DNA from 3 places in the Microbacterium pumilum genome. Region 3 is predicted to be linked to each of the others. Evidence: predicted binding sites of a transcription regulator. Region 3 holds the regulator's gene; each other region holds the start of a gene.

Evidence for each region. The regulator LexA, encoded in region 3, represses DNA repair genes until DNA is damaged. The targets are predictions, from matches to a motif close to TCGAACANNTGTTCGA.
Region 1: the regulator LexA is predicted to act here: its motif matches at 1,243-1,258, upstream of ABD188_RS04610 (Rv2578c family radical SAM protein).
Region 2: the regulator LexA is predicted to act here: its motif matches at 1,152-1,167, upstream of ABD188_RS00640 (HNH endonuclease signature motif containing protein).

What each region holds. Positions count from the first base shown of each region.
Region 1 covers NZ_BAAAOH010000001.1:1,004,069-1,006,332, forward strand. The annotation lists gene ABD188_RS04605 (DEAD/DEAH box helicase) at 1-69, shown strand, start outside; gene ABD188_RS04610 (Rv2578c family radical SAM protein) at 164-1,234, opposite strand; gene ABD188_RS04615 (D-alanyl-D-alanine carboxypeptidase family protein) at 1,353-2,264, shown strand, end outside.
Region 2 covers NZ_BAAAOH010000001.1:141,345-143,608, forward strand. The annotation lists gene ABD188_RS00630 (TetR/AcrR family transcriptional regulator) at 1-477, opposite strand, end outside; gene ABD188_RS00635 (hypothetical protein) at 507-977, shown strand; gene ABD188_RS00640 (HNH endonuclease signature motif containing protein) at 1,238-1,717, shown strand; gene ABD188_RS00645 (thiolase family protein) at 1,812-2,264, opposite strand, start outside.
Region 3 covers NZ_BAAAOH010000001.1:2,417,478-2,419,741, reverse strand. The annotation lists gene ABD188_RS10620 (histidinol-phosphate transaminase) at 1-381, opposite strand, end outside; gene ABD188_RS10615 (LysM peptidoglycan-binding domain-containing protein) at 397-765, opposite strand; gene lexA (transcriptional repressor LexA) at 1,024-1,704, shown strand; gene ABD188_RS10605 (hypothetical protein) at 1,836-2,264, shown strand, end outside.

The DNA of each region.
Region 1 (2,264 bases), 1.4 Mb from region 3:
CGCGTCGGTGACGAGCTGATCGAAGAGCTCGCCGGTCGCGTACCGACCGCTGCGGAGATCACCGCTTGACACCGCACAATCTGATGTGCGCCGGCCCTCTCTCGGGGGTCGGCGCGTTTCGTCCTTTTGGTGGTCGCGGCCGCACGGATTCAACGCCGGTGACTCAGAAGAGGCGAGCGGCCTCCTCCGCTGCTCGCCCGCGCGATGTCGTCACCACGGTCGAGCGGGCGGCCAGCCCCGACACGCCCGCGCTGCGCGGCCGATCCGCGTCGTCCTCCGCGTGGCCGTCGAGTCCGTGCACGCGCAGCAGCGGGCGCACGCGCTTCGCCAGCCATGACCGGTAGGCCTTCGGAGCCGTCGCTGCGGCTCCTGGGTACAGCCCGAGGTACGACGAGACAAGCTCGGGATGCTGCTGCTGCAGCCACAGCATGAACCACTGCTTCGCGCCCGGCCGCAGGTGCAGCGCCCCATAGATGACTCGCGCTGCGCCGGCTGCCCTGATGCGGGTGAGGGCGTCGTCGATCGCGGGGATGGAGTCTGTCAGGTGCGGGAGGATCGGCATGAGGAACACCGTCACCCGGAAGCCGGCCTCGGTCGCCGCGCGCACGGTGTCGAGTCGTGCCGCCGCCGACGGCGTGCCGGGTTCCACACTGTGCTGAAGGTCGTCGTCGAACACCGCGATCGACATGGCGATCGACACGTGAACCGATTCCGCCGCATCCTGGAGCATCGGCAGATCCCGCCGCAGCAGAGTTCCCTTCGTCAGGATCGAGAACGGCGTACCCGATTCGGTGAGCGCCGCCACGATCCCCGGCATGAGGCGATAGCGGCCTTCGGCACGCTGATACGGGTCGGTGTTCGTGCCGAGCATGACGGGCTCGTTCCGCCACGATCCTCGGCGCAGCTCCTTTGCGAGCACGTCGACGACATTGATCTTGACCACGATCTGACTGTCGAAGTCGTGACCTGAATCCAGCTCGAGGTACTCGTGCGTGCCCCGAGCAAAGCAGTATGTGCATGAATGCGTGCAGCCCCTGTAGGGGTTCACCGTCCAGTCGAACGGCATGGCGGATGCTCCGGGCACATGGTTCAACGCACTCTTGGCCATCACCTCGTGGAAGGTCACGCCCGCGAACTCGGGGGTCGTCACCGAGCGGACGAGACCGTTGAGGCGTTCCATGCCTGGCAGGGCCGCGGCATCCGCCACCCCCAGCTCTTGACCCTGCCACCGCATGCATCCATGGGAACAGATGTTCTATGATGTGTCAAGGTGATTCACGGCAACCTAGAACGAAAGGCAGAGCGAACACCGCATCCTCGCGATCTCGGACGCTCGGGGTGACAATGGGGGTGTGACGGTGTCCCGACCGCCCGATTCCCCCCTGTCTCGACGCGCCGCGAGAGCGCTGCGCGAAGAGGCGCGCGGTCGCGCCCGCGAGAGCGAGCTCAGCACACCTGCCGAATCACCCCCGACGACCCTGCCGTTGCCGATCATCGCCGGCGACGGCGCGCCATCCCGGCCGCAACCACTGCCCAGTCGACACGATGCGCGCGCCGCGCAGTTGCTCAGCACGGATGTCGCGCCGGCGCGCCACGCACGTGCACCGCGGGCAGCAAGAGCAGGTGTCGCCATCGGCCTCGCGGCCGCCGCCGCGTTGCTGCTCGGATCCTCCGCCGCGGTGACCGCGCTGATCATGGAACCCTCCACCGTGACGGACGATGCCGGACGTACGCACGCAGCGGCACGGTTCGCGCCGCCGCCGCTGCCTTCGGTCGAGGCACTGCCGGTTCCGAAGGTCGCGCAGACCCTGGCGACCGAGAACATCTGCACGCTGCCCGAGGTGGGCGACGCCCTCGCGGCAGGCGACGACGAGGGCGTGATCAGCGCCGCGGGCGGTGGCGAGGGCTTCCGCGCCGCTGTCGTCAGCGGAAATGCGCCCTGCCTTTCGCTGGCGGATCCCGCCCGCATCTGGGTCGTCGTCAACAAGATGCGCCCCTACGAGCCTCTGCAATACCGCCCCGACGTGCTCGTCATGCCCGACAACGTGCGCAACATCGAAGAGGGCACGCTCCGGCCGGACGCGGCATCCGCTCTCACGGGGATGGCGGCAGCGGCGAGCCAGGCAGGTGCGGGTGAGATCGCGATCGAGAGCGGTTTCCGCTCGTACACGACGCAGCGCTCGTCGTACGGCAGTCAGGTGTCCGACCGCGGAGTCGCCGGCGCCGACCTGGTCAGTGCGCGACCGGGCTACAGCGAACACCAA
Region 2 (2,264 bases), 2.3 Mb from region 3:
TCGGTTCACGATGATCCCTGCGCCGGTCGCCAGCAGGGCACGGGCAGCGGTGTCGGGGTCGGCTGCGCCGAGGTCCGTGAGGCGCTCCCGCGTCCAATCCTCGAACAGCGATCGCTGAGCGCGCATAGACGGCTGCGCACCGGGCGTCGCCGTGGTCTCGAAGAACAGCGCGTATCTCGCCCGCGTCCTCGTCGCGTAGCGACCCGTCGCGTCTTCGAGCAGGCGCGTGAGCACGTCGACGACGTCGTCGATCGTACGAGCGGAAGCCATCGCGGCCGTGAGGTCGGCCCGCTCCTGCTCGGCGATCGAGACGACCACGCCGGCGACGAGTGCGTCGCGCGTGCGGAACCAGTTCGACGTGGAGCCTTTCGGGAGGCCGGCCTCTGCATCGACGCGCGCGTGTGTGAGAGCGCGCACGCCCTGCTCGCCGACCAGCCGGACGGCAGCGTCCAGAGCGCGCTCTCGGGTGGAACTCACAATCCGACCTTAGGCTCGACGACTCTACTATGGAAGTAGTGACACAGCACTACTTCCATAGTAGCCTGACGGGCATGGGATACGTGGTGCTCGGGGCGTGGTTGATCCAGGCCACCGTAGGAGTGACGCTGCTGGTCTCCTGGGCGAGGCATGCGCACGGGCAGAGCGCCGGGCTCGTCTGGACTCACGCCGTCGCAATGGTCGGGTTCCTCGTGCCATGGTCCGCCTTCGTCGTGACGGGCGCCGCGCTGTGGGCGTGGGTCGGTTTCGGTGTGCTGCTCGTCTTCATCGGCTTCGGTGACGCGACGATGGTGCGTCGCGCACGCACGGTGCTCGGTGAGACGAACCCGGGTCTGCGCGACTACGTGCCCGCAGCCCTGGTCGCGCTGTCGGGACGTCTCGGTCGTCGCACCACCTTCCACATGCTGTTCAGCGCCGTCGTGTTCTTCGGCGCCCTCGCCGTCGCGATCGGTGCGACCGTCGCGGCCGCAGCATCGTGACGCGACGGATCCGTCGAGACCTCGGTAGACCTGCGTGTCGGCGGCACGTCAGAGCCGCCCGATCTCGGGCGTTCGAGTATGGACCTCTCGTTACTGTTTCGTGATGCGCCGGCGCGCTGACGGGCGTTCCTGCCCACGGGAATGTCGGTGGACCTTCGTATATTTCCGCCGACCCCGCACAGGCGTTCGGCGACCGTCAGCCCGGGGTTCGGATCGTCGTCGAGGCGTCGGCGATCACGGCGGCCGGCACTCGAGGCGGGATGCGCATCACGGGTGTCGGACACCTCGAGGACGGCGGACAGGCACTGCCGGGCGGCCTGATCGAGAAGTACCTCTGCGACGCCGGAGCGGTGCCGGTCATCCAACATGAGCATCACCGACCACTCGACGTGGGGCGCGACCAACGTCTCTTCACCACGAAGCAGCGCATCGCGATCGCGGTACGTGACGGCGGGTGCATCTGGCCGAGCTGCACGGCGCCTCCATCGGTGTGCGAGCTCCACCATCTGGACCATTGGTGGGAGCACCACGGCAAGACGGATGTCGATCATGGCGTCCCGTTGTGCCGCAACTGCCACTTGAGGCTGCACAACGAGGGGTGGCGGATCACCCGTGAGCGGGTTCCGGAGACGGGGATCGACACGTACTGGCTCCATCCTCCGGCGCACCCCGTGACGGGCGAAGCCGGCGAGCCGTTGCGATTGACCTCGAAGTCCCCGCGTCGCTTCACGGCAGCCTGACGCAAATGGGAGCGCGAATGAGAAGATCGCGGCGCGGGGCTACGGCGTCGCGACCTCCACCGATCCGCCAGGCTCGGTCAGACCGGACGGCCTGCTACCGCTCCAGGACGACCGCGAGTCCTTGGCCGACGCCGATGCAGATCGCGGCGACGGCGACACCACCACCGCGACGCGCGAGCTCGTGCGCCGCGTGGCCGATGATGCGTCCGCCCGAGGCGCCCAGCGGGTGGCCGATCGCGATCGCACCGCCGTGGATGTTGACGATCTCGGGGTCGAGGTCTTCCCAGAGCGTGATGCACGCGAGCGACTGCGACGCGAATGCCTCGTTGAGCTCCACGAAGTCGACGTCCGCCCACGACCGACCGGCACGAGCGAGTGCTCGGTTCGCAGCCTCGACGGGAGCGACACCGAACACGTCGGGGTCGTTGCCGAAGACTCCACGACCGGTGATGCGGGCGAGCGGCTCGATATCCAGCGCGCCCTCCGCGCCCAGCAGGATGGCCGACGCACCATCGTTGATCGGCGAGGAGTTGCCCGCGGTCACGGA
Region 3 (2,264 bases):
GAGCAGCGGGTACATCGAGTACGTCGGAGCGAAGCCGAATGCGGTGCGGCCCGGACCGCCGAACGCCTGCAGGACGTGCTGGAGAACCTCGTTCGAGCCGTTCGCCGCCCAGATCTGGTCGGGTGTCAGGCCGTACCCCAGGTACTCCGCAAAACCTTCGCGTAACGCGGTGAACTCCCGATCGGGGTAGCGATTCACGTCCCGCAGCGCGAGAGCGATCGAATCCAGGATGTCGTCCGCGACCTCTCCGGGAAACGGATGCGTGTTCTCGTTGACGTTGAGAGCCACCGGCAGGGCGGCCTGCGGCGCACCGTACGGAGTCTGGCCGCGCAGATCGTCGCGGAGGGGCAGATCATCGAGGCGAGCAGTCACCCCGCCCATGCTACGGCCGAACCGTCACCGACCCGATGTGTACTCCGCTGGGATGGCGAGCCGCTGGCCGGCGGAGATCGAGACTCCGTCCAGTGCGTTGAGTCGCACGATCGCGTCGATCACGTCTCTCGGATCGGCGGTCGGGGCGACTTCTTCGGCGATCGACCACAGGGACTCGCCCGACGAGACCACGACGGTGCTGAAGGTATCGGCCGGAGCTCCGGCGTCGCGTGACGCCAGCGCCGCGCCGCCGCTCATCACCGCGATGCCGAGTGCGATCGCGGCGGGGAGGGCTGCCGTCGCCACGAGCACGCGTCGACCTCGCACCGTGAGGCGAAGGCGCGTTGCCGGCAGGCGGGTGGTGCCGGATGCGGTGATGCTGATGGCGGTCATGTGATCCTCCTGCGGGTGGGGAGAGATTCGCATCCGCCCCTCGGCCGGGAGCGGCGGATACGAATCTCTCTTCCGAACTTATCTTCGATGTTCTAGAGTGTCAACTACGGGTGCGGATGCCGATTCCTCGAACGCGACACGCGGTCAGCTTCGCCGGGAGACGCGTTCGAACCGGATACGGTTTCGATACCGACACCCCACCACGGGCCTCCGACATTCGAAGACCAATGCCCCCACGCGGGAGACAGGAGCTGGATCATGAGCGAGGTAAGCGGCCGAGAAAAGCCCCAGACCCGGCGACGCAAGAGCCTGAGCGACAAGCAGCTCGCGATCCTCGAGGTGATCCAGCGTTCCATCGCCAGGCACGGCTATCCGCCGAGCATGAGAGAGATCGGCGATGCCGTGGGCTTGAAGTCGCTGTCGAGCGTCACGCACCAGCTCAACCAGCTCGAGCTGAGCGGCTACCTCCGACGCGACGCCGGCAAGACGCGCGCCATGGAGGTGCTCATCGACCTGCCGGGCGCCGCGACCGAGAACCCCGCGGACAGCGGTCCCTCGGTCGGCGACGCGGCGATGGTGCCGCTCGTCGGTCGGATCGCGGCCGGCGTGCCCATCACGGCGGAGCAGCAGGTCGAGGAGATCTTCCCGCTCCCCCGTCAGCTCGTGGGCAAGGGAGACCTGTTCATGCTGAAGGTCTCGGGCGAGTCGATGATCGACGCCGCGATCTGCGACGGCGACTGGGTGGTCATCCGTTCCCAGTCCACCGCGAACAACGGCGACATCGTCGCCGCGATGCTCGACGGGGAGGCCACGGTCAAGACCTTCCGCCAGAGGGATGGCCACACCTGGCTGCTCCCCCGCAACTCGGCATTCGAGCCGATCCTCGGCGACGAAGCCGTCGTGCTCGGCAAAGTCGTCGCGGTGCTGCGCGCGGTCTGACGGCACCGGGCCCGGGCGGAGGGGCGCTGCGCCCGTTCCGAGCCGCAGGTCAGCACTTCTCGCCCGCCGAGGGTGATGCCATCCCCGCGTGGTAGGTCACAATGAGTGACATCCCGCCATGAGGAGGCGTCATGAGTGAGCCAGACACCGTCGACCTGCAGGCCGAACTCGACGCGCTCCGCGCGGAGAATGACGCGTTGCGGCTACGCGCCGAGGTGAACGAGGATGAGGTCGCACCGGCCTCGAGCAGTCGCAGCGGCTGGTGGCGCGCGCTCCTGTCCGCGGTCCTCATCATCGTCGCGACGATCCTCGTTCCGGTGTCGATCATCGGCGCCTGGGCTCGCGTGCAGCTGGTCGATGAGGATGCGTTCGTCGCGACCCTCGCCCCGCTGGTGGACGACCCCGCGGTGCAGGACATGATCATCGACGAGTCGATGGAGGCCATCAACGCCCAGGTCGACTTCGCCGAGATCACCTCGAACGTGTTCGACGGGATCGCCTCCCTCGGCCTGCCGCCACGCGCGGCAGACGCGCTCACGCTCCTCGAGGCGCCCGCTGCG